DNA from 3 places in the Vibrio frigidus genome. Region 1 is predicted to be linked to each of the others. Evidence: predicted binding sites of a transcription regulator. Region 1 holds the regulator's gene; each other region holds the start of a gene.
What was found. Region 1 encodes CRP, which controls carbon source genes, mostly activating them, when cyclic AMP is high. Its sites were predicted from a motif close to TGTGANNNNNNTCACA; they were not measured.

Region 1 (8,101 bases):
TCTTTATCATGTTATGAATGAAGCATTAACTCTTTCTAAATAGAAAGAGTTAATGCTGACTTTAAGCCGCCTACGAGCTAATGCTGTTAACTTAAAGACATCAAACTTCGTCATCCTCACGAAAGTGGGGATCTAAACCCACACAGATTCCCGTTTTCAGGGGAATGACGACGAATACTTTTTCTTATGCGAACGGAATTACCGTCTACGGGCGGTTTTTTTACCTTCGCGATGTCTTCTTTTTTGCATTGGGAATATCACAAATTTAAACCAGAGGTGCAAAAAAAGAAGAATATTAAAGGCAAAACCAGAAAATATTAATGCAATGGACTCGACACTTTTAAAGTCATCTCTGTAACCAAACCACCACACGATCCAGCAAAGAACAGAAAGCACGGTTAGTTGGTCCATACATCGTTTGCAACGACCTATTTTTTTCCAAAACCAGTTATCTTCACAATCCTTACAAGCCATGATTTTTGTACCAGTTAGACACTTAGTTCGATTCTGAACTAGTCTGAGGTGCAGTGCAATTAGTACGTCCAGTCATACAAAAACGGACTTTTGTCTAAAAAACTCGGTTTAGGCTAAAAAAAAATGACTTCTATCGTAAAAAATTTGGTTTTACCCTTGGGATTTTGCCTCTTGTCCCCCACTTAACTTTCACGCGCTGATAATTCAGTACTAAATTACATTAATGGAAACAACAATCAGGAGAGACGACCCAATGAATATTCGTCCTTTACACGACCGTGTTATCGTTGAACGCAAAGAAGTTGAATCAAAATCTGCAGGTGGCATTGTTCTAACAGGCTCTGCTGCGGAGAAATCTACTCGCGGCACAGTTCTAGCGGTAGGCAATGGCCGTATTTTAGAAAACGGTACTGTTCAGCCTTTGGACGTTAAAGTTGGTGATACTATCATTTTCGCAGAAGGCTACGGCACTAAAACTGAGAAAATTGATGGTAAAGAAGTGTTGATCATGTCTGAAAACGACATCATGGCTATTGTTGAATAAGCAAGCGTTGAGTAATTCACTCTTAAACGACAAGCAATTAGATATAGAATTTAGGAAAGGATATTAAAGATGGCTGCTAAAGACGTAAAATTTGGTAACGAAGCACGAATCAAGATGCTAGAAGGTGTTAACGTTCTGGCTGATGCGGTAAAAGTAACACTTGGACCAAAAGGTCGTAACGTGGTACTAGACAAATCTTTTGGTGCACCAACGATTACTAAAGATGGTGTATCTGTAGCGCGTGAGATTGAACTTGAAGACAAGTTCCAAAACATGGGCGCACAAATGGTTAAAGAAGTAGCATCTCAAGCAAATGATGCTGCTGGTGACGGTACAACTACTGCGACAGTACTTGCTCAATCTATCATTACTGAAGGCCTTAAGGCCGTTGCAGCGGGTATGAACCCAATGGACCTGAAGCGCGGTATCGACAAAGCGGTTATCGCAGCAGTTGAAGAGCTGAAAGGTCTATCTGTTCCTTGTACGGACTCTAAGGCTATCGCACAGGTTGCTACTATCTCTGCAAATGCAGATGATACTGTTGGTAACATCATTGCAGAAGCTATGGAAAAAGTTGGTCGTGACGGTGTTATTACCGTTGAAGAAGGTCAAGCGCTTCAGGATGAACTAGATGTTGTAGAAGGTATGCAATTTGATCGCGGTTATCTATCGCCGTATTTCATCACAAACCAAGAAGCGGGTTCGGTTGAACTAGAAAACCCATTCATTCTTCTTATCGACAAGAAAGTGTCTAATATTCGTGAACTACTTACAATATTAGAAGCGGTTGCAAAAGCATCTCGTCCACTGCTTATCATTGCAGAAGATGTAGAGGGTGAAGCACTAGCAACACTCGTTGTAAACAACATGCGTGGTATCGTGAAAGCAGCGGCTGTTAAAGCACCTGGTTTTGGTGATCGTCGTAAATCAATGCTTCAAGATATCGCAGTACTTACTTCTGGTACGGTTATCTCTGAAGAAATTGGTCTAGAACTTGAGAAAGCAACGCTAGAAGACCTTGGTCAAGCTAAGCGCGTTATTATCACTAAAGAGAACACAACGATCATTGATGGCCTTGGTCAAGAAGCCATGATTCAAGGGCGTGTATCTCAAATTCGTCAACAAATCGAAGAAGCAACGTCAGACTACGACAAAGAGAAGCTACAAGAACGTGTCGCTAAACTCGCTGGCGGTGTTGCAGTAATCAAAGTCGGTGCAGCAACCGAAGTTGAAATGAAAGAGAAGAAAGATCGCGTAGAAGATGCACTTCACGCTACTCGCGCAGCCGTTGAAGAAGGCGTTGTTGCTGGTGGTGGTGTTGCACTTATTCGCGCTGCATCGAAAGTCGTTGGTCTTGAAGGTGCTAACGAAGAGCAAAACGTAGGTATTCGCGTTGCACTTCGTGCTATGGAAGCACCATTGCGTCAGATCGTTGAAAATGCGGGTGACGAAGATTCTGTTGTTGCTAATAACGTTAAAGCTGGCGAAGGTAGCTATGGCTATAACGCTGCGACAGGCGAATACGGTGACATGATTGCAATGGGTATCCTTGACCCAACTAAAGTAACTCGTAGTGCGCTACAGTTCGCCGCATCGGTTGCTGGTCTTATGATCACAACAGAAGCGATGATTACCGATATGCCAGCTAAAGATTCAGGCGGAATGCCTGATATGGGCGGCATGGGTGGTATGGGTGGCATGCCAGGCATGATGTAAGAAGGATTTAGTTTCTCATTACTGAATGACTTGATAGCAGCGTTAGTTGTGCTCCGAAGTCACACAGTTTAGAGAATCCTAAACCTTGTTATAGTAAAAAACCGAAGTTTATCGCTTCGGTTTTTTTATACCTATAGAAAATGGTTTAATTACTGGTTAGGCTTACCAAATATTAATTATAAATTAGAAGAGAAGTGACGAAGTGCAGAGTATTATCCGAGTGCGATCATATGTTCCAGAAGACGCCTGTACGTTGAGAACGTTGTTTTTTAATACTGTTCGTAGTGTAAACAGAAAGGACTACTCTGAACGGCAAATAGAAGCTTGGGCATCAGATGAAGTTACGCTTGATAGTTGGCAGGCACTTCTGGATAAGCTTGCGCCTTTTGTCGCCGAAATTGATAACAAGATAGTGGGTTATGCCGATCTCCAGTCTGATGGGTTGATTGGTCATTTTTATGTCGATCACAATCATCAAAGTATGGGGATTGCTGGCGCTTTAATGCAACAAATTTTCCAGAAAGGTAATAAAAGCAAAATTGGTCGACTTTATTCGCATGTCAGCATTACTGCAAAGCCTTTTTTTGAACACTATGGGTTTAAGGTAATAGAAGAGCGGCAAGTGGATCTCAGAGGGCAAACACTCATTAATTATAGGATGGAGCTGCGAGTATAAACCAATGCGTATCTTTTCTTATGGCATAAAAAAAGCAGCGTAAACGCTGCTTTTTAATCAATGCTGTTTGTGGCGGTATTAACGTGTACCGTAAACTACGATAGTTTTACCGTGAGCAGAAATTAAATTCTGTTCTTCAAGCATCTTAAGAATACGGCCAACAGTTTCACGAGAACAACCTACAATCTGACCAATCTCTTGACGAGTGATCTTAATTTGCATGCCGTCTGGGTGAGTCATCGCATCTGGTTGTTTTGCTAAGTTCAGAAGTGTTTGAGCAATACGACCCGTTACATCTAAGAATGCTAAGTCACCAACTTTTTGGCTAGTCGTTTGTAGACGGCTTGCCATTTGAGCCGAAAGACGCATTAAAATGTCAGGATTAACTTGAATAAGCTGGCGGAATTTCTTAAACGAAATTTCAGCTACTTCACATGGTGATTTGGCACGAACCCATGCGGTACGCTCTTGATCTTCTTCGAATAGACCTAGCTCACCGATGAAGTCTCCTTGGTTAAGGTAAGAAAGAATCATCTCTTTACCTTCTTCATCCTTGATAAGCACAGCTACAGAGCCTTTCACAATGTAATACAGAGTTTCCGCTTTTTCTCCAGCATGGATAAGCGTACTTTTGGAAGGATATTTATGAATATGACAATGCGAAAGAAACCACTCTAACGTTGGATCGGTTTGAGGTTTACCAAGAACCATAATTATCTCACTATTATCTGTAGGGCCTGTGCCAGCAGCTTTCCTTTGCTGTGTCCCCATATTATTGGTGACGTTAGCTTAAGATCTTAAATTCGTAGCTGCAAGCTACACATGTATATAGGTTAAGAATAGTATCCTTTTTTGCAGTCAATTTCTTGATTTTGATCGCCCTGATTTCCCGTTTCTCTAAGCAAAACTGTGCACATCGTCACGGTATCAGAACTAAACTGCATTCAGGCTTAATTTTTAGCCGATTTTTCCGGTTTCTATTAATTGTTGTAGAACTGGTCTGATTATTAATTCCATAGCAAAACTCATTTTTCCTCCTGGCACCACGAGCGTATTATGGCGAGAAACAAAAGAGCCATCAATCATGGCTAAAAGATATGGAAAGTCTACGTTCTTCATTCCACGTAATCGAATTACGACAAAGCTTTCGTCCAAACTGGGTATCGCTTTCGCATTAAGCGGATTTGAGGTATCGACAGTCGGAACCCGTTGGAAGTTTATGTGCGTTCGAGAAAACTGAGGGGTAATGTAGTTAAGATAATCATCCATAGAACGAACGATGGAGTCGGTCACTGCTTCTCGTGAATGGCCTCTATCTCGCGTGTCACGTACAAATTTTTGGATCCACTCAAGGTTTACAATGGGGACCATGCCGATCAGTAAGTCAACATGTTGTGAAACATTAATATCGCCATCGACAACGGCACCATGTAAGCCTTCATAAAAAAGCACATCGCTATCTTCTGCTAAGTCTTGCCATGGGGTGAATGTGCCAGGCATTTGATTATAAGGTACAGCCTCATCAAATGAATGTAAGTATCGTCTTACTTGGCCTTGACCTTCATCGCCATATTTCCTAAAAAACTGTTCAAGGGCAGGGAAGTTATTGGCTTCTGCACCAAAGTAACTAATGTGTTTGCCTTGTTCTTTGGCTTTTCGAATTTCAATGTCCATTTCCGGACGAGTAAATCGGTGAAAACTGTCACCTTCCACCCACGCGGCTTTCACGTCCATCATATTAAACATTTTTCTGAATGCTTCAGATGTTGTTGTTGTTCCTGCGCCAGATGAACCTGTAACTGCGATAATCGGATGTTTTGCTGACATGAGATTCCTTGTCGTTACATTGATGATAATGCTGATATGAAATTAGTGTATGAGATTCTATAAAAAGAATAAACGCTTTACTTTTTGTTATCAGAACTCGCGCTTGAGTTTAATATCGACAGTTTCGTGAAGCTCAGAAAAAACAATCACCGCTTCTCCTGTATTAAGCTGACTTCGTACCTGACTGACTTTATCGTCTAAGGTGGCTTCATTTTGGCCGTAATCTGTCCCTTCTCTCAACACAAACTCTTTAATTAGATTATCAAGCGTCTCACTATCTATTTCTTGCCATGGAATGATCATAAAGCCTACTTTTATTCATGATGCGATGTGTTGGTAATATTTGGGTATTGCTTGTTCTAACCAAAAAATGGGTTTCGTCAGGGTTCCGGATAAAAAACCCACATGACCACCTTGTTTAAATAGACGATAGTGTATGTTTTTGTTTAATGGAAAGTCTGGTATTACCGCTTGAGTCATAAATGGGTCGTCTTCGGCATGAATGACCTGCAAAGGGATGTTGACCTTATTAATAACATGGATGCCAGAGCATTGTTGATAATAATCGTTAGCATTTTTAAATCCATGTAACGGTGCGGTTATCATATCGTCGAAGCCATAAAGCGTTTTTATGGCTTTTAAATCCTGCGTTGAAACGCCAAGTTCTGATTCCAGTTGATCCTGTTTTTGTAACGCATTTTTCTTTAGAGAGGTTAATAGATAGTTCCGATAAATCTTGGAAAATCCTTGTTCAATTCTTGATGAGCATGCCGCTAAATCGAGAGGTGCAGAGACGACGGTGGCCGCTTCTACTATTGGATCGTGATTGTATTTAGCCAAGTAATTAACCAGCATGTTTCCGCCAAGCGATATACCAATAGCGACCTTTGGCTGATCTGGAAATACGTTTTGTATATGCTCCAAAAAGAAACGTGGGTCTTCGGTTTCACCAGAATGATAAGCTCTCGCTAGCCGGTTGGGCCTGCCGCTACAGCCTCGAAAATGCATCATGACCGATAGCCAACCTTGTTGAGAAAAAGCGTGCATCAAGCCATTGGCGTATGGGCTATCAAAGCTGCCTTCTAAGCCGTGAAAAAGGACAAAAATAGGCTTCTCTTTCACTGTTGTGCTGGTCCAATCTTCACTCCAAGCAAGATCAAGGAAGTCTCCGTCTGGTGTTTCTAATGTCTGCCATTGAGCAGAGAAAAGCGGTTGTTTCCGAATCATTCTAGGAATAACGGTCTGTACGTGAGGATTAGTTAATCCTCTTGCTGCGTTAAACTCGGTCATAAAGTAAAATCACTGATTGGGGTGCTATCTAATAAGGCTTTCAACTTAATTAACCCGACTTCCACCTGAGCTTGATCGATTGGTGAGCTTAATGCAAGTCGTACGGCAGGAGGCACGTTGGCGGCTGGAGGTGTGAATAGTTCCGCTGATTTTACGATAACGCCATCACATGCTGCTTTTTGGACAAAGTCGCTTAAGCGCCAGTGGTCAGGCAATGTTAACCATATATGAAAGCAGTCGTGGGTGTATTGGAGTTGAAAGTCAGATAAATAGGTCAGTGCGAGTTTTAACCTTCCTCTCATTTCAGTCCGGATATAATCTAAGGTATGTTCTAGCTTGTTGGAACGAAGCAGCTCACACGCTAATGCGGTAAGTAATGGGCTAATCATCCAGCTATGGTTTTGCAACGTAATACTAAGGTGTGGGTGCAGTTTAGTGGGAGGCTGAATGTAACCCACGCGTAACCCCGGGGCTAGACATTTGGAGAAAGCACCAATATGAATAACCTGCTCAGGTGCTAAATTAACCATTGGTGGTGGGGCATCTGCGGGAAGAAGACCATTCACATCGTCTTCTATGACATATAGATCATGTTGTTTACAGATGTCTAGTATAGCGATACGACGCTCCCAAGACATGGTTGCTGTTGTAGGATTTTGTAATGTAGGGGTCAAATAGATAAATCGAGCTTGAAATTGCCGGCAAGCCGCTTCAAGTGCATGAGGGGTAATCCCCTCTTCATCCATTTCAATACCTTTAACGGTTAGCTGTTTCTGTTTGGCTAAACTAATCAAACCTGGATAGGTAAGTTTTTCCGCTAAAATGGTGTCTCCCGCTCGAGTGAATGCCTCAAATACCATCTGCATCCCATGCTGTGCACCAGAACAAAACAATAATCTGTCTGCGTCAAGTTTAACGCCATGTTCATTTAACCAATCAGCCACAATCTCTCTATGAGAGTCAATGCCCGTTGGTTTTTGATAGATCATAAACTGGTTAAGCGCTTGGGGTGATTGAGCAACCTTCTCCATAGCTTCTTTCAGCATGTCGCTACGATCAAACATAGGGGGGATATTGAAGCCGAAATTGCATTCGTTTGACTCATAATTATCCCCTTGATCAAATGCCCAATATGCCTTTTTTTTATCTACCACATAGGTGCCAGCACCGACTCGTGCTTCCACTAAGCCTTTTCGTTCTGCCTCAGAGTAAGCTCTAGTCACCGTGCCAACGGTAACACCTAATTTGTCGGCCAATAGACGATGGGTGGGTAGTTTATCGTTCGCCACTAAATGACCAGCTTCAATTTGATCAGCCAATCGCTCTGCGATCTGTTTGTATTTAGGCATTCTGTTTGTATTGGATAACTGAAAATCTATGATTGTCATGGTGACAATAAATCCTTTGATCTTTAGATGATGCATTGTTATGGTCATTTTGTACGTAATAAACGAGAAAATCAACCGATAATTAGAAATTGTATCGATACAATTTCTAATTAGTGAGGAATTCAAAATGGAATGGCAATTTTTTATCTCAATAGCGATGTTCGCTATTGTAATGACAGGAACTCC
Region 2 (8,101 bases), on a different contig from region 1:
CAGGGAGTTCAACAGGTGAGCGAGTCGACAGGCTAGGTTCAACGGCAAGCAAGCACTCCGGTTCCATGTCCGTTGTGAAATTCGTATCAAATGCCAAAACATAACCACTTTCTGTATGCGTTGTTGCAATGATCATGGCCGCTTGTTGCTCGCCCAAAAACTCATAGCTTGTTGATACATTGCATTTTTCTACTTTGTTATAAAACGATTCTTCTTTGACATGCGCAATATATTTGAGCCTATCGACCATGCCATGCTGCAACTTATAAAATGCTTTAGCGGTAATATTTAGCTTCTGGCAAATATTACGTACACCGAACGAATACATCATGCCGTAAAATATCGCGTTTTGCGCCTCACTATGTGGATTCATACACGAAAGTTGGTCGGTAAAAACAGTCTCACAGCATCGACATTGATAGCGCTGCTTCAGTGAATTGGTCTTGCCAAATGCTCTATAGCGTTCCGGAAACGCATGTACTGCAAGCGATTTAGAGGAACATTCACGGTTTGGGCAAGAGGTAAGAGATAATGCATGATATCGTTTTTGATGCTCAATAGTTTGGTAAACGGAACGATTATTAATAACCTGCGGATAAGCGCCACATTTTGGACAGTGATAAATATTCAGGGCTTTGGTGTTATGCACCGTTTGATACAAACTGGGGTCGCTTTGACCAAAATTCTCACACCCTGTTGAAACACAGTAGTTAACTTGAATTCCGTTGTACGGTTCGGGAAACACCATTTTGAGATCCTCTTCCACTGATTAAATTCCCCTTTGCAACCTTAATTATTACATTATACCAAGCTAAGTACGTTTGTGATCAGTATCAATGTCATCCCACCAACCACTCAAGAATTCTTATACGCTTAGCCATGGGTTACGCTGCCCATTAATGTCGGCTCCATTGCAACTATATTGTTGATCAGTTATTTGTCCAGATTGGTGTGAAAACATTATGAACAAGATACCTATCATCAACAAGGTTTGAGCTACAGAAATCATATAGTCAAAAGGGAATACTCACCTAGGTCAGTATTCCCTTTTTATAGAATTCGATTCAATCTAAGATTAAATCGTTTTGATACTTAACCTAGCCCTTGCTCAGGAAAAAAGCACACTTATATATTTGGTATAAATAATAGAACCTACATATACGCCCACAATCCCCATGACGCCGGACAACACCGGTGGAGCGGGAATGGGTAGCTTTACTGCTGTAAAAAAAATACCGACGATCAAGCCTGATGTTACGGCCAACAAAACTTCATTTAACACAATAGACTCCTATCCTTAGGGGCGAAACTGAAGACGATTAGCCAAACGTTTCTGTAATGCACCTTGTGGTAACGCAGTGCACAGAGCCGTAAGATCCTGCCAATCTTGCTCCTTCATTTCCCGATAAGTTTGCTTAATCAGCCTATCCCTAACATCATTCTCTACAAACGCCGCTTCAAGTGCACATAAGGTGACATCTAACAGCTCGACTTTTGTGAAACCAAATTGTGTTTCTGCAATATGGTATTCCTTTCCAATGTCGGTTCCAAATAACCCAGCATCATCGGTATTAATAGAAAGACGTACGCCTTTTTCATACAACTTACGCAGCGGATGATGCTCAAGAGACTGATTCAATTCAGAGACCAGTATTCGATTACTCGTAGGGGCAATTTCAAGGGTAATATTGTCACAAATAAGTGTTTCTATTAATGCCTCATCTTTGATTGCCGCGATGCCATGACCGATACGTTTTGCACCATACTTCAATGCCTGACGAATACTATCTGGCCCGCATATTTCACCAGCATGGTAGGATTTATCCAACGGGATTTGATCGACCAACTCATGTACATAGGTAAAGTCAGAAAACGTCCCCGCTAATTCGTTGCCAGCAATATTAAAGCCAGTGATGACTGTTCTTGGTTGCTGTTGGATAAAATCCGCACTCAAATTTAGGTGTTTTAGGCTCAAGTGGCGAACCCCACACGCTTGTAGTCGCGTTTCAGTACCATATAACGCTTTTACCTCGGCAATTGCACGTTCTACTGCGTCCATGATTTGATGATATTTCTCGCTATCGAGTTCACCTGAACCATCCTCTTGTTCGGTGTAACACAGATGGAATGCTGATGTAATAATCTCGCAGTAAACCAAGCCTTTCTCAGCATTACGAGACAAGTAATCCTTAACAATCAAATAGTAATCTTCTGGCGCTCGCACTAAAGCCGCGACAGTATCATAGGTGGTAACAAAGGCACCAAAATCAGATTCATTATAATTGTAACGACCATTTGGAAATTCACTACGGCTATATTTACCCTCTTGGTAAATAAAGTTCGCTGGCAGGGTAACACTGTATTTTTCCGCTAAAACAAGCGCCATTTTTGGTGTCACTGTGCCTTCAATATGTTCATGAAGCACGACTTTTGGAAGTTTCGTATCCATAATTTGACCTCTAATTTCATTTAACGTTAATCAGACAATTTCATTCTAGCTATTTATTTGGTTAACCTAGGCCAAAAAATATTCCGGCTATCGTCGCCCCCATTAGGTTCGACAAAATACCCGCAGCAAGCGCCTTAAAACCTAAAGAGGCTATTTCTGAACGACGCTCTGCGATCATTCCACCAATCCCACCAATGGCTATTGCTACCGTTCCTATGTTAGCAAAACCACATAATGCAAAGGAGATGATCACCTGGGTGCGTTCCGTCATCGGCATACCCGTTGCCCCGACGATGGCGTCACCACTCAGATATGGTGCTAAGTTAATGTAGGCAAAGAATTCATTAATCACTATCTTTTGACCAATGAATGAACCCGCTAACGTTGCTTCATTCCAAGGAACCCCCATTAACCACGCGATAGGAGAAAACAAATAACCCAAGATCAGTTGCAAGCTTAGGTTATCAAACCCAACCCAACTGCCCGCGCCGCCTAACAATCCATTAAACAACGCGACTAAGCCAACAAATGCTAACAACATACCACCCACTTCGATCGCCAACTTCACGCCGTTAGAAGCCCCTGTTGCCGCAGCATCAATGATATTTAGCGTCTGATTTTCTTCCGCTTTCTCTGGGTTTACATCATTTACTTTGTCTGTCTCAGGTATCAGTATTTTTGCAAATAGCAATCCACCCGGTGCCGCCATAAAAGAAGCAGCTAACAGATATTCCATTCTCACACCCAGCTGTGCATAGCTCGCTAACATGGTGCCTGCGATAGAGGCTAAACCACCGCACATTACCGCGAATAGCTCTGAGCGTGTCATAGTAGGCAAATAGGGTTTAATAAGAAGAGGTGCCTCTGTCACTCCTAAGAAAATGTTTGCAGTGGCAGACATTGACTCAGCTTTGCTGGTTTTAAGAAGTTTTTGCAGTGCTCCACCTATCCATTTGACGACAAACTGCATAATGCCAAGGTGGTACAGAACGGCGGATAAAGAAGAAAAGAACACGATAATTGGCAAAACCTTAAAAGCAATGACAAAACCGCCACTACCAAACAGTTCGTACATTTTGTCGCTAACAAGCCCACCAAATAAAAAACTTATCCCATCATTACTGTAACCAATCACCGCTGAAACGCCGTTGGCCATAGACAAGATGATGTCTTGCCCAATCGATGAGTACAAGATAAGACCACCAAGGGCTAATTGGATACCAAATGCGAATCCAACCGTTCTAAAGTTGATGGCCTTCTTATTTTCAGACAGCAAATAAGCGACACCAAACAAGGCGACAATTCCTACAATACTAATAACTAGTTCCATAATTTTTTCCATTAATTAGGTTCATACTGGAGATGACTTTCTCATAACTAGCATGAATAATTACGTGATGAATAGCTCATTTTACTACCCTTTAGCCTGACACCAATAGCTTGTTATCCATAAATCAACAACATCTTATATTAACGACAAAAAAATTATAATTTCAACTCATAAAGATAACGAGATACCTACCAATATCTATTCCAGTTTTAGATGTGATATATGTCACTAAACTAACCGCCACTAAATTTAACAATGGAGAAAATAACGTATATAAGGTGAAAAAATATGGCGCTAGCAATTAAAGCCAACCCTAATGATTTTGCAGAAACAGTCATCATGCCTGGCGACCCTCTACGAGCAAAGTACATTGCAGAAACCTACCTAACAGATGCTGTTGAGGTAAACAAAGTACGCAATATGTTGGGTTATACCGGCATATATAAAGGGAAACGTTTATCGATAATGTCTCATGGCATGGGTATTCCCTCAATTTCTATGTATGCCTATGAATTAATAAAAGACTTTGGTGTTAAGAACCTAATCCGCATCGGTTCTTGTGGCTCAGTTAGAGATGATATTCAATTGATGGATATTGTTATTGCGATGGGTGCAAGCACAGACTCTAAAGCTAACCGTGAACGATTCAAAGGGCACGACTTTGCTGCCATCGCTGACTATCACTTATTAGAAACCGCCGTTAACACAGCACGTAAGCAAGATCTAAACGTCAAAGTGGGTAACCTATTCACCTGTGATCTTTTCTACGGTCCAAATCCAGATATTTTCGAAGTACTTGAAACATACGGCATCATAGGTGTCGAGATGGAAGTTGCAGGACTCTATGCCGTCGCTTCGGAACTCGGTGCCAAGGCATTAGGCATATTGACCACAACCGATCACATTAAAAATGGTGGCATGCTCACAATTGAAGAACGTGAATTGTCGCTTCATCAAATGATTGAACTGGCACTCGACACGGCAGTCGAGCTTTAAGTGCGCTCATAAGCGGCACCATCTATTAATAATTCCAATGACTATTAATAGTTCCAATGGCTATTAATTCGTTCCAGAGACCACCAGAGTGAATGCCTTTGGTGACTCTACACAGATTAGGTTAAATAAATAATATGAAAATTGACGGCAAACATTATCGCTCTATTTGGCAGGCAACGGATAACAAAAACATCCATATCTTTAATCAAGAAAAATTACCTTATGAGTTTGAAATTCTGACGCTTTCCACCATGGAACAAGCCGCAGAGGCCATTATTTCAATGAAAGTACGTGGCGCACCTTTGATCGGTTGTGTGGGAGCTTACGGTATGGCCTTTGCCATGTCTGTCGATAACAGTGATAAGGCAATAGAATCCGCCTATCAAACGTTGGTAAAAACTCGCCCGACCGCGATTAATCTACAATGGGCACTGGACCGAATCTGCCAGCGTTTACGACAAACTCCGCCGCAGGATCGTGTACAAGTGGCCTATGAAGAATCCGCCATCATCTGTGATGAGGACGCGGAAATAAACCACAGCATTGGCCTACACGGTTTAGAGATCATCCGCGAACTCGCCGCAAATAAAGCCCCCGGAGAAGCCGTTAACATCCTGACCCATTGCAACGCGGGTTGGCTCGCAACCGTTGATTGGGGTACGGCACTAGCACCAATGTACTTGGCGCATGATGAAGGCATTAATATCCATGTGTGGGTTGATGAAACTCGCCCAAGAAACCAAGGTGCGTTGACCTCTTTTGAGCTGGGTGGTCACGGTGTCCCGCATACCCTAATTGCCGACAATGCCGGTGGACATCTAATGCAGCATGGTGAAGTGGATATGGTCATTGTGGGTACTGACCGTGTGACGGCTCGCGGTGATGTGTGCAATAAGATCGGTACCTATCTAAAAGCACTCGCTGCACAGGCCAATAATGTGCCTTTCTATGTGGCACTGCCATCGCCAACTATCGATCCTAGCGTATGGGACGGAGTTAAAGAAATACCGATTGAGCAGCGCAATGGTAAAGAACAATCTCATGTGCAAGGTATTGACGCAAATGGGCAACGCAGCTTTGTCAATACTGCACCGACAGGTACAGAATGTGGCAATTATGCATTCGATGTAACACCTGCAGAAATGGTCACCGGTTTGATTACCGAAAAGGGCGTATGCAAAGCTAATAACGAAGCTTTAAAGGCGATGTTTGCAGACATCATGGACCGATAACACGCCGTCCAATTCATATTTCCCTTCGGTGTTGATAAGGCATTAACCCACTTATCAACACCCATTGAATTCGTTGAATTACTACCTCATGACCTCGAAAAATCAACATACTCCAGTATAGGAAAAGAACATGCTACTTGAAAAAGAGAGAATCGACATTGTCGAAACGTGCAAAAAGCTCGTAAACCATAACCTTACCGTTGGTACCGGCGGCAATGTTTCGATATATAACAGAGAACAGAATTTAATCGCAATCAGTCCAAGTGGTGTCGATTACTTTGCAGCCAAACCGGAAGATGTCGTTATCATGGATATGGATGGAAACTGTATTGATTCGATTCGCAAACCATCAAGCGAATGGGGTATGCATAAAATATTCTATGATCGCCGAGAAGATATCAATGCTGTGGTTCACACTCACTCCACTTACTGTACCGCCATTGCAACCTTGAGACAGTCACTTCCCGCTTCAAATTATCTGGTCGCCTTTTCAGGCTATAATGTTCGTTGCGCGCAATACCAAACTTTTGGTACTCAAGAACTAGCCGAATCTGCTTTTGAAGCGATGCAAGATCGTCGAGCCGTCTTGCTGGCCAATCATGGTTTACTTACCGGATCGGGAACCTTAGACGCCGCATTCCAGATTGCTGAAGAGATTGAGCACTGCGCCAAGATTCATTGTATTGCCTCAAGCTTTGGTGCCCCTGTGATCCTAGATCGAGATGAGATGACACTGATGCAGGAAAAATTTAAAACATATGGCCAACCACCTAAAAAATAGTGACGTGTTACCTAAGGATTGTTGTTTTGACGTGATAATGTTTATTACATTTTTGAGAGAGATCACGTAGACTACGCGATTATTTTTTCGGCCAATTATCAGGTGAATCATGATACGTCTCAACCAAGTAAAATTACCGCTAGATCACAGTGAAAATGCGTTACAGGATTATGTTTTAGAGACGCTGTCACTATCTGAGCAACAGTTGGTTGATATCCATGTATTTAAACGTGGTTATGACGCCCGGAAAAAGAATCAAATCACCCTAATTTACACCTTAGATATAACGCTAAAAGAGGTGGATGAAGCACAGCTATTAGCAAGGTTTGAGCAAAATCAAAACGTGCGAATTTCTCCCGATACCGAATACAAATATGTTGCTAGCGCACCCGCTGATTTAACTGAACGTCCTATCGTGATCGGAATGGGTCCATGTGGTTTATTTGTGGCGTTAATCTTGGCTCAAATGGGCTTTAAGCCCATTGTATTGGAGCGAGGTAAATCCGTACACGAACGTGCGAAAGACACCTTCCGATTTTGGCGTACTAGCGAATTGAATACGGAATCTAATGTTCAATTTGGTGAAGGTGGCGCGGGTACGTTTTCTGACGGGAAATTATATAGCCAAGTAAAAGATCCCGGTTTTCTTGGCCTAAAAGTTAAAAACGAATTTGTTCTTGCTGGCGCACCAGAAGAAATTATTTACGTAAGCAAACCGCATATTGGTACGTACAAATTGGTGACCATGGTCGAGAAGATGCGCACGAACATCATTGAACTCGGCGGCGATATTCGCTTTGAAACACGCGTAGAAGAGATAAACATTGAAGGCACTGGTGACGATCAGCACGTTACGGGTGTAACGTTAAACGGTGGCGAAGTGATCAACAGTCAACATGTTGTTGCGGCTATCGGTCATAGTGCCCGAGATACGTTCCAGATGCTGCATGACAAAGGCGTGCATATGGAAGCGCAGTCTTTCTCAATCGGATTTCGTATCGAACACAAACAAGCAATGATTGACCAAGCTCGGTTTGGCAAAAATGCTGGGCATCCAATTCTAGGGGCCGCAGATTACAAACTTGTGCATCATTGTAAAAATGGTCGTTCGGTATATAGCTTCTGTATGTGTCCCGGTGGCGTTGTGGTCGCTGCGACGTCCGAAGAGCATGCGGTTGTCACGAATGGTATGAGTCAATACTCTCGTAGCGAGCGTAATGCAAACAGCGCGATAGTGGTCGGTATTTCGCCTGAGGACTTTAACAACGACCCTCTACAGGGCGTAGCATTGCAACGTAAGCTTGAACGTAATG
Region 3 (8,101 bases), on a different contig from region 1:
CGTGACGGTTCATTTCTACTCGCTAGACTTAATGCATAGCAAACACCGCTTGTGTTCAGGTAGTAAATAGATCAGAATGCGCGGTTCATTTTGCCATTGTTTTAGCGTGCATCTTTTTTCATGCTTTCTCCGCTATCTGATTTCCGATTAATTACTGAGAACCGACATATTATGAGTTTTACCTCTTTAGGCTTATCTGCACCTATTCTTAAAGCAATTGAAGAACAAGGTTACGACACTCCTTCCCCAATTCAAGAGCAGGCGATTCCTGCGGTATTAGCGGGAAAAGATGTGATGGCTGCGGCTCAAACAGGTACTGGTAAAACCGCAGGATTTACCCTACCTATTTTAGAAAGGTTAAGTGGAGGTCCACGAGTAAAAGGCAACCACGTCAGAACATTGATTCTTACACCAACGCGAGAATTAGCAGCGCAGGTCAACGAAAGTGTAGTCAAATACAGTAAACATCTCCCGCTTAGCTCAATGGTTGTATTTGGTGGCGTAAAAATAAACCCACAAATGCAGTCTCTTAGAAGAGGTAGCGACGTGCTCGTTGCTACACCCGGTCGTTTACTCGATTTATATAATCAAAACGCAGTCAAGTTTACTCAAATTGAAGTGCTGGTTCTTGATGAAGCAGACCGGATGCTGGACATGGGCTTTTTCAGAGATATCAAAAAAATCCTAGATTTACTTCCTAAAAAACGTCAAAACCTTCTTTTTTCCGCCACGTTTTCTACCGAAATAAGGGCATTAGCCAAAGGCTTAGTGAATAACCCTGTAGAGGTATCAGTCAGTCCTGAAAACTCAGCAGCACCATCTGTTGAGCAGTTTGTCTACCCCGTGGATAAATCTAAAAAATCGGCGCTACTAGTAAAGTTAATCAAAGAAAATGATTGGCAGCAGGTGCTTATTTTTAGTCGCACTAAACACGGTGCCAACCGACTTTCTATGTATCTAGAGAAACAAGGGATTAAATCAGCACCAATTCATGGCAATAAAAGTCAGGGAGCAAGAACTAAGGCATTAGCCGGATTTAAATCTGGTCAGGTTAGAGCGTTAGTCGCCACTGATATCGCCGCCCGTGGTATTGATATTCCCCAGCTTCCTCAAGTTGTCAATTTTGATTTACCTAATATTTCTGAAGATTATGTCCATCGAATCGGTCGTACCGGTCGAGCTGGCGAGGTTGGTAAAGCCATTTCACTCGTAACCGCAGAAGAAGCAATCGACCTTTTTGGCATTGAAAAGTTAATTAAAAGTATTATTCCACGTATTGATGTTGAAGGCTTCATACCTGTCGATGTTCTTCCAGAATCGAACCTAAATAAAAAACACATTAAGCCTAAAAAACCACGAACTCCAAAGCAAAACCACGCAGACGGACAACGTTCAGGCGACAACGCTCGCGGAAACAAGCCTGCGAGTAAAAATAAACGTCATTTTGGTGCTAAAAGTTCAGACGGTAGTGGCAGCAACTCTACTTCAAATACGGCAAATAAAGCCCCTTCAAAACGTAGAAGACCAACGAAGCCAGTATAGAATCAATAAAGGCAAATAAAAAGGATGGATAACTCCATCCTTTTTCAATTCTTTGAAACTAATTTCAGACCCGACTTTATATGCGCACAGCGACTCAATAAAGCATTTAGGCAACAAACTACCCTCACCTGCTCATCTAATCTACTCCCAATAATTTTGGTATAGATATCCGCATTTATTTCAAACAATGCTTTGGTAAAGCCTCACTGTTCATTAACCATTTCTCGTCGCTTTTAAGTGGGTTTTCTAACAAATTTATTGTCCAATGTCCGCTTAAACTATGTGACCTCACTCTATTTATGAAACATCTGAATACATTGCAGTTCAAAATGTGATCCAAGCCACTGCAATAAGGCTAGTGTTGGTTAAAATATTCCTCATCAACAAATTAAGGATTAACTATGAACTCTCGATTAGACGCAGCGCTAAACGATACACCTAAGTCAATAGCTGATTATTTAAGAAGTCTATTTAACTCAGAAAATTTCGATGCCACCATTTCTGCGCAACAATTTGAAGAACTCTTAGTACTTTCTGGATTGAGTGACGACGAGCTTCGAATTTGCTTACTTCCATTCGCAGCCGCTTACTCATACGCTCCTATTTCAGAGTTTTATGTTGGTTCTATCGTTCGCGGATTATCAGGAAGACTATACTTCGGCGCAAACATGGAATTTATCGGTGCGCAGATGAGTCAAACCGTACACGCTGAACAGTGTGGTATAAGCCATGCTTGGATGAAAGGCGAAACTGGAATCATAGATATTACCGTTAACTATAGTCCATGTGGTCACTGCCGACAGTTTATGAACGAGTTAACCACAGCGAACGAACTAAAAGTACAACTGCCTGAACGTGACGAAATGTCGCTTCAGCAATATCTACCGGATTCATTCGGGCCAGCTGATCTAGATATAGATGCGCGTTTAATGGACGGTAAAACAAGGTCTTATCAAACCCATGAAAGTGACCCTTTAGTATTAAAGGCGGTTGAGGCACTCAACTACAGTCATGCACCATATTCAGAGAATCATAGTGGCGTTGCTCTAAGGTTAGCTGACGGTTCTGTTTACTTAGGTTCTTATGCAGAGAATGCAGCGTTCAACCCTAGCCTTCCTCCTCTTCAAGTTGCGCTCGCTCAAATTCTTATGGCAGGTAAGTCATTCGAACAGATTGATACTGCGGCTCTGGCAGAGTTGTCAGCAGGTAAAATTAGTAATCTTGACGGGACTCAGTCAACCTTAGATGCCCTAAATCCTGACATTACGTTCACTTATATTTCACTATAGTCCTTATTAATGCCCTAATTTAATTAGGGCATTTTTTTACTTATTTTTCCAAAGCAAACGATTGCGGTTTTTTAAAGATCCAGTATGATTCGCTCAATTTAATTGATAATGAAGGATATACGAATGCTGGGTACTGCTACTCGCCCTAGTGCGACTCGAGTTTTATTATTAGGTTCAGGTGAATTAGGTAAAGAAGTGGCGATAGAATGCCACCGACTTGGCTTAGAAGTTATCGCTTGTGACAGATATAAAGACGCCCCTGCTATGCAAGTAGCGCATCGTAGTCATGTGTTCGATATGCTCGATGGTGACGCGCTAAGCGCTGTCATCGCGTTAGAAAAACCAGATTATGTTGTACCAGAGATAGAAGCCATCGCAACGGATACTCTGGTTGAACTCGAAACAAAGGGGCTTAACGTTGTCCCTACAGCAAACGCAACCAAACTAACGATGAACCGTGAAGGTATTCGTCGTTTAGCCTCTGAAGATCTATCCATTCTAACCTCACCATACAAATTCGCCGATTCACTCGATGATTTTAAGCTCGCAGTAGAGGAAGTTGGCATTCCCTGCGTAGTGAAGCCAGTAATGAGCTCTTCTGGTAAAGGTCAAAGCATTATCAAAAGTGAAGACGATGTCCTACAAGCATGGGAATATGCGCAAGACGGAGGCAGAACTGGCGCTGGACGCGTTATCGTTGAAGGCTTCGTTGACTTTGATTATGAAATTACGCTCCTTACCATTAGAGCCGTTGATGGAGTGCATTTTTGTCAGCCAGTTGGCCATCGACAAGAGGATGGCGATTACAGAGAGTCATGGCAACCACAAGCAATGTCAGAGGTCGCGTTAAAAGCGGCTGAATACATCTCAGAGCAGGTTGTCGATGCATTGGGTGGATATGGCCTATTTGGTGTCGAATTGTTTGTAAAAGGGGACAAGGTTATTTTTAATGAAGTCTCCCCTCGCCCGCATGATACCGGTATGGTCACCATGATTTCACAAGAGCTTTCAGAATTTGCGCTACATGTTCGGGCTTTCATTGGAATGCCAATGAATAAGATCATTCAACATGGTCCATCCGCTTCTGCTGTTATTATGGGACAAGGGACTTCTGATAATATTCGATATGAAGGACTATGCGATGCGTTAGCAACACCAAAGACACAAGTAAGGCTGTTTGGTAAACCGAATATTAATGGCCGACGTAGACTTGGTGTGGCCTTAACTCAACGTGAGACATTAGAACAAGCCATTGATGATGCTAAAGAGGCGGCGGCAAAAGTGAAAGTAATCTACTAGCGCGCAGGCATAAATATATTCAATAAGGGCTTCAACACCCCTTATTGAAACCTGTCTCTTTATCCAGCATCTTCTATCAGCCAAACCAACTCTGCAAATCGGCTCAAACCCTTTTTCGATATCTTAGGGTGGCTTTCATCTGCTTCATCTCTATTGAGAATAGTTAATTTGTATTCACTAAACAGTCGTCTTATTTCCGTCTCATCGACACTAAATGGTGGGCCTGACATCTCAGACTGAACATAATCGAGTGTCACCAATAATATTCGCCCACCGTTATTGAGCAGAGATTTTAGCCTGTTTACGTACTCTTCTCTCATATCTTCAGGAAGCGCAACTAATGCGGCTCGATCATATATAATATCGACATTACTTACCGACGCCGTAAAAACATCACCGACATAAATCGATAGCTCGTCGAATTGATAGATCTCATGTTCAGAGTCTAGCTTTACAACGGTTGGCGTATAAAAATGTTCAGCAAAAAATGAACGCACTGCAATATCACTAATTTCAATGCCTTGCACTGCATCATGTTTAGCGGCAAGCCAGATTAGGTCTTCACTCTTACCACATAGTGGAACCAACACGTTATCCGAAGCGCTATGGTTGGTTCTATCCCAATATCGAATGAGTAAAGGATTTACATCTTCCAAATGAAAACCAATTTGATTGGATGCCCATTTTTTGTGCCAAAATTCACTATCTTTCATGATGTCTAATTATAAATAAGAATAAGTCGCATTAATGTCGCTAAATCACTATCAAATTGCAAGAAAAAGAAAGCGGCTAATTAGGTGATACCTTTCACACCAATTGTAAATTTATGCAAAGATTACTTGGTTTTAAGAAAAATGCCCTAAGATACTACCTGTAGCCGATACTTTTACCAGTAACAATTAGATTATCGACTTCAATAGTTAATCCCTTGGACACGATACGACTTAGACTTTTAGTACACCGTTTTACTAAGTGTTTATCGACTCAAGGAGCGTTAATGAACGTTATGCTGCGTACCATCCTCACCCTATTAGTGTTTAGCCGGGCATCTGCATTCGCCTCTGTTGAACCTGTTTCTCAAAGTCAGCAAGAAAAAGAACAAACACAAAGCCAAATTAACCCAAAACTGTTTAAACACAGTTTAAGTGGGCTTTATGGTATATCTTCTATCAAATATGATGTTAATCAACCCTACTCTGATTTCGATGCTCTATATAGTCAGGCTCAAAAAGCACAGCTTGAATTAGAAACCATATGTAAAAGCACCGCTTTATTGACCAATTCTCACGCGATCTCCGTTGGCGTGAAATCAAGACAACGAGCTGAAACAAAAATAAAAACAGATTTAGCGAACAATGTGAATCAAATTACCGATTTGGCAAGAGCTACCATCGTATCTGACGATATTGAAAGTCTAGTGTCCACTTTTGAGTTACTCGAAAAACAAGCAAATATCATTAGTGTTAAAAATCGCTTCAAAAAACCAGCGCCTTCTGGGTATCGTGACTTGAATATTCTTGTTGAACTACCAGAAACGAAGATTATTGCGGAAGTGCAGTTGCATCTTGCTGAAATTGCAAAAGTAAAAAGTGGCCCTGAACACGATTTATACAAACAGATTCAGGATATTGAACGCAGTGCATTGTTATCAAACCGCGCGATAAGTGAGATTGAAAACGCCAAAATAGAAGGCTTAAGAAGACAATCTTTAGACCTATATCATTATGCTTGGCAACCCTATATCACGACGAATATAAAAGCGGCATAAAACAGCAGTTAAATACGGATTCTCGAACCCAAGGGAATCCATTCGTTTTCACGCATGACTCAGCCCCTCAGACAAAACCCGAACAGAGTATCAGTGATTTTTTTAGAAGGTATTTTTGTAAGGAACAATAAAAAGACCACGCGATACGTGGTCTTTTTTATTGGTTATTTCTCGATTTTGATATTTTCAACTCGAGCTTTCAATTTTTGCCCAGGACGGAAGGTAACAACCCGCCGAGCGGAAATTGGTATGTCTTCGCCTGTTTTTGGATTTCGACCAGGTCGTTCACTTTTTTCTCTTAGGTCGAAATTCCCAAATCCGGATAGCTTGACCTGTTCGCCATTTTCAAGAGCTTTACGAATTTCTTCGAAAAACACCTCTACTGTTTCCTTGGCATCACGCTTGCTGTATCCAAGTTTCTCAAACAGGTTCTCAGCCAAATCGGCCTTTGTGAGCGCCATAAAAACTTCCCTCAAAGCTGTATTAAACATTGCTACAATTGTGTAGCGCCAAATTGGATTGTGCTATACCGACATAATTATCGGCGACATCAACAGAAGTGTAAGCCAACCTTATGATTTTCGCCAATTTTTTTCTTTTATTTATTCACTAATAACTCAAATATCAGTAGTAAATGGAAGGTTTCAATAGGTTCCACTAAGAATATAGCCTCAACAAATGATACATAAGCAGTTTAATTCTCTTCTATTTTAAATTTATCAGGATAATAATCCAATTAGTTTCGCACCTTTAAAATTTTAGTTTTTTTCAATCAATTCATGATCTTGCATAGGTGTTTTAATACATTTATTGTTAATTTTGATGTCAGCTACTACTATTTTAACCAAATTACTCTTAACGTTAACAATACATGTCCGACTTAAGAAACAAAGGGTGTGTACAATATGTTCGTGTAATTTAGTGACGGATCTCAAAAGATTGCAATCTCGATTACCCTCTTAGCAAATCGGTGACCTATGCAACAATGACCCATCAAGAATAATAGTAGTTTAGTAAGTGTTGGTGTTGGCCCCCTCTATTAATTACACAACATCATCATTTTTATACACATTACCTATAAGGCTTTAATTATATGTCAAGTAACAACTATTCACATGCTGATACCAACAAACTTGTTCGTGAAACAAGTGCGCTTATTTTAGCAGGAGGAAAGGGAACACGATTAAAACAATTGACTAACAATAATGCCAAGCCTGCCGTTTCATTCGGTGGCAAGTTTCGAATTATCGATTTTACTCTTTCAAACTGTATAAATTCTGGCGTTAGAAAAGTTGGTGTACTCACTCAGTACATGGCACAAGACCTAATCGACCACCTTCAAGATGGCTGGCAGATCCTCTCACCAGCAATGGGTGAAGGTGTTCGTATTATTCCTGCACAACAGAGAACTGGTAACGACTGGTACCGTGGTACAGCCGATGCTGTTTACCAGAATTTGGATCTTATTAAACGCCAAAACGCTAAGCGCGTATTGATACTTGGTGGCGACCACATTTATAAAATGGACTACTCTCGCATGCTTAATTTCCATGTGGAGAATAATGCTGCGGTCACGGTTGCATGTATTCATAAACCAATCGAAGAAGCCTCTTCTTTCGGTGTTATGGGACTCGATGCGACAGGCCAAATTAATACCTTCGTTGAGAAGCCAGCTAACCCACCAGCCGACCCTAGTGACCCAACACAATCACTCGTTTCAATGGGAATCTATATCTTTGATGCAGACCTACTTGAGGAGGAACTGGTTAAGGCGCTAGAAGACCCTGAATACAACCATGACTTTGGTCACAACATCATTCCAGGTCTACTTGGCCGAGCTAAGGTATTCGGCTATATCTTTACTGAAGATGGTCACCCAGGTGACACCGCATACTGGCGCGATGTAGGTAACCTTGATGAGTATTTTGCTGCGACTATGGATCTACTTTCCCCAGATCCTGAGTTGGACCTTTACTCACCTAACTGGCCTATCATGACCAACCAATCACAACGTCCAGGTGCTAAGTTTGTATTCAATGATGAGAATCGTCGTGGACATGCTGTCGATTCTGTTCTTTCTGCCGGTACTATTATTTCTGGTGCGGAGTTAGAACATTGCATGGTTTCAGCTAACGTTCGTGTTCACAGTTACTCACAATTGAAAGACTGTATCCTATTACCAAACTCTGATGTCGGCAGAAAT

Region 2: the regulator CRP is predicted to act here: its motif matches at 3,994-4,009, upstream of deoD (purine-nucleoside phosphorylase).
Region 3: the regulator CRP is predicted to act here: its motif matches at 1,824-1,839, upstream of cdd (cytidine deaminase).

The regions. Positions count from the first base shown of each region.
Region 1 covers NZ_JBCDMC010000011.1:114,414-122,514, forward strand. Annotated here, with positions in the region: gene AACW90_RS18240 (alkaline phosphatase family protein) at 1-43, shown strand, start outside; gene AACW90_RS18245 (DUF3624 domain-containing protein) at 199-474, opposite strand; gene AACW90_RS18250 (co-chaperone GroES) at 728-1,018, shown strand; gene groL (chaperonin GroEL) at 1,088-2,734, shown strand; gene AACW90_RS18260 (GNAT family N-acetyltransferase) at 2,946-3,410, shown strand; gene crp (cAMP-activated global transcriptional regulator CRP) at 3,489-4,121, opposite strand; gene AACW90_RS18270 (phosphoribulokinase) at 4,368-5,237, opposite strand; gene AACW90_RS18275 (YheU family protein) at 5,328-5,540, opposite strand; gene AACW90_RS18280 (hydrolase) at 5,556-6,527, opposite strand; gene AACW90_RS18285 (aminotransferase-like domain-containing protein) at 6,524-7,915, opposite strand; gene AACW90_RS18290 (LysE family translocator) at 8,043-8,101, shown strand, end outside.
Region 2 covers NZ_JBCDMC010000007.1:86,541-94,641, reverse strand. Annotated here, with positions in the region: gene AACW90_RS13230 (hypothetical protein) at 1-748, opposite strand, end outside; gene AACW90_RS13225 (XapX domain-containing protein) at 1,109-1,282, opposite strand; gene add (adenosine deaminase) at 1,298-2,449, opposite strand; gene AACW90_RS13215 (NupC/NupG family nucleoside CNT transporter) at 2,511-3,779, opposite strand; gene deoD (purine-nucleoside phosphorylase) at 4,068-4,775, shown strand; gene mtnA (S-methyl-5-thioribose-1-phosphate isomerase) at 4,910-6,007, shown strand; gene AACW90_RS13200 (L-fuculose-phosphate aldolase) at 6,138-6,788, shown strand; gene AACW90_RS13195 (NAD(P)/FAD-dependent oxidoreductase) at 6,898-8,101, shown strand, end outside.
Region 3 covers NZ_JBCDMC010000006.1:33,741-41,841, forward strand. Annotated here, with positions in the region: gene AACW90_RS11400 (DEAD/DEAH box helicase) at 172-1,542, shown strand; gene cdd (cytidine deaminase) at 1,944-2,831, shown strand; gene purT (formate-dependent phosphoribosylglycinamide formyltransferase) at 2,955-4,130, shown strand; gene AACW90_RS11415 (thiopurine S-methyltransferase) at 4,190-4,843, opposite strand; gene AACW90_RS11420 (RelA/SpoT domain-containing protein) at 5,128-5,898, shown strand; gene ihfA (integration host factor subunit alpha) at 6,063-6,359, opposite strand; gene glgC (glucose-1-phosphate adenylyltransferase) at 6,992-8,101, shown strand, end outside.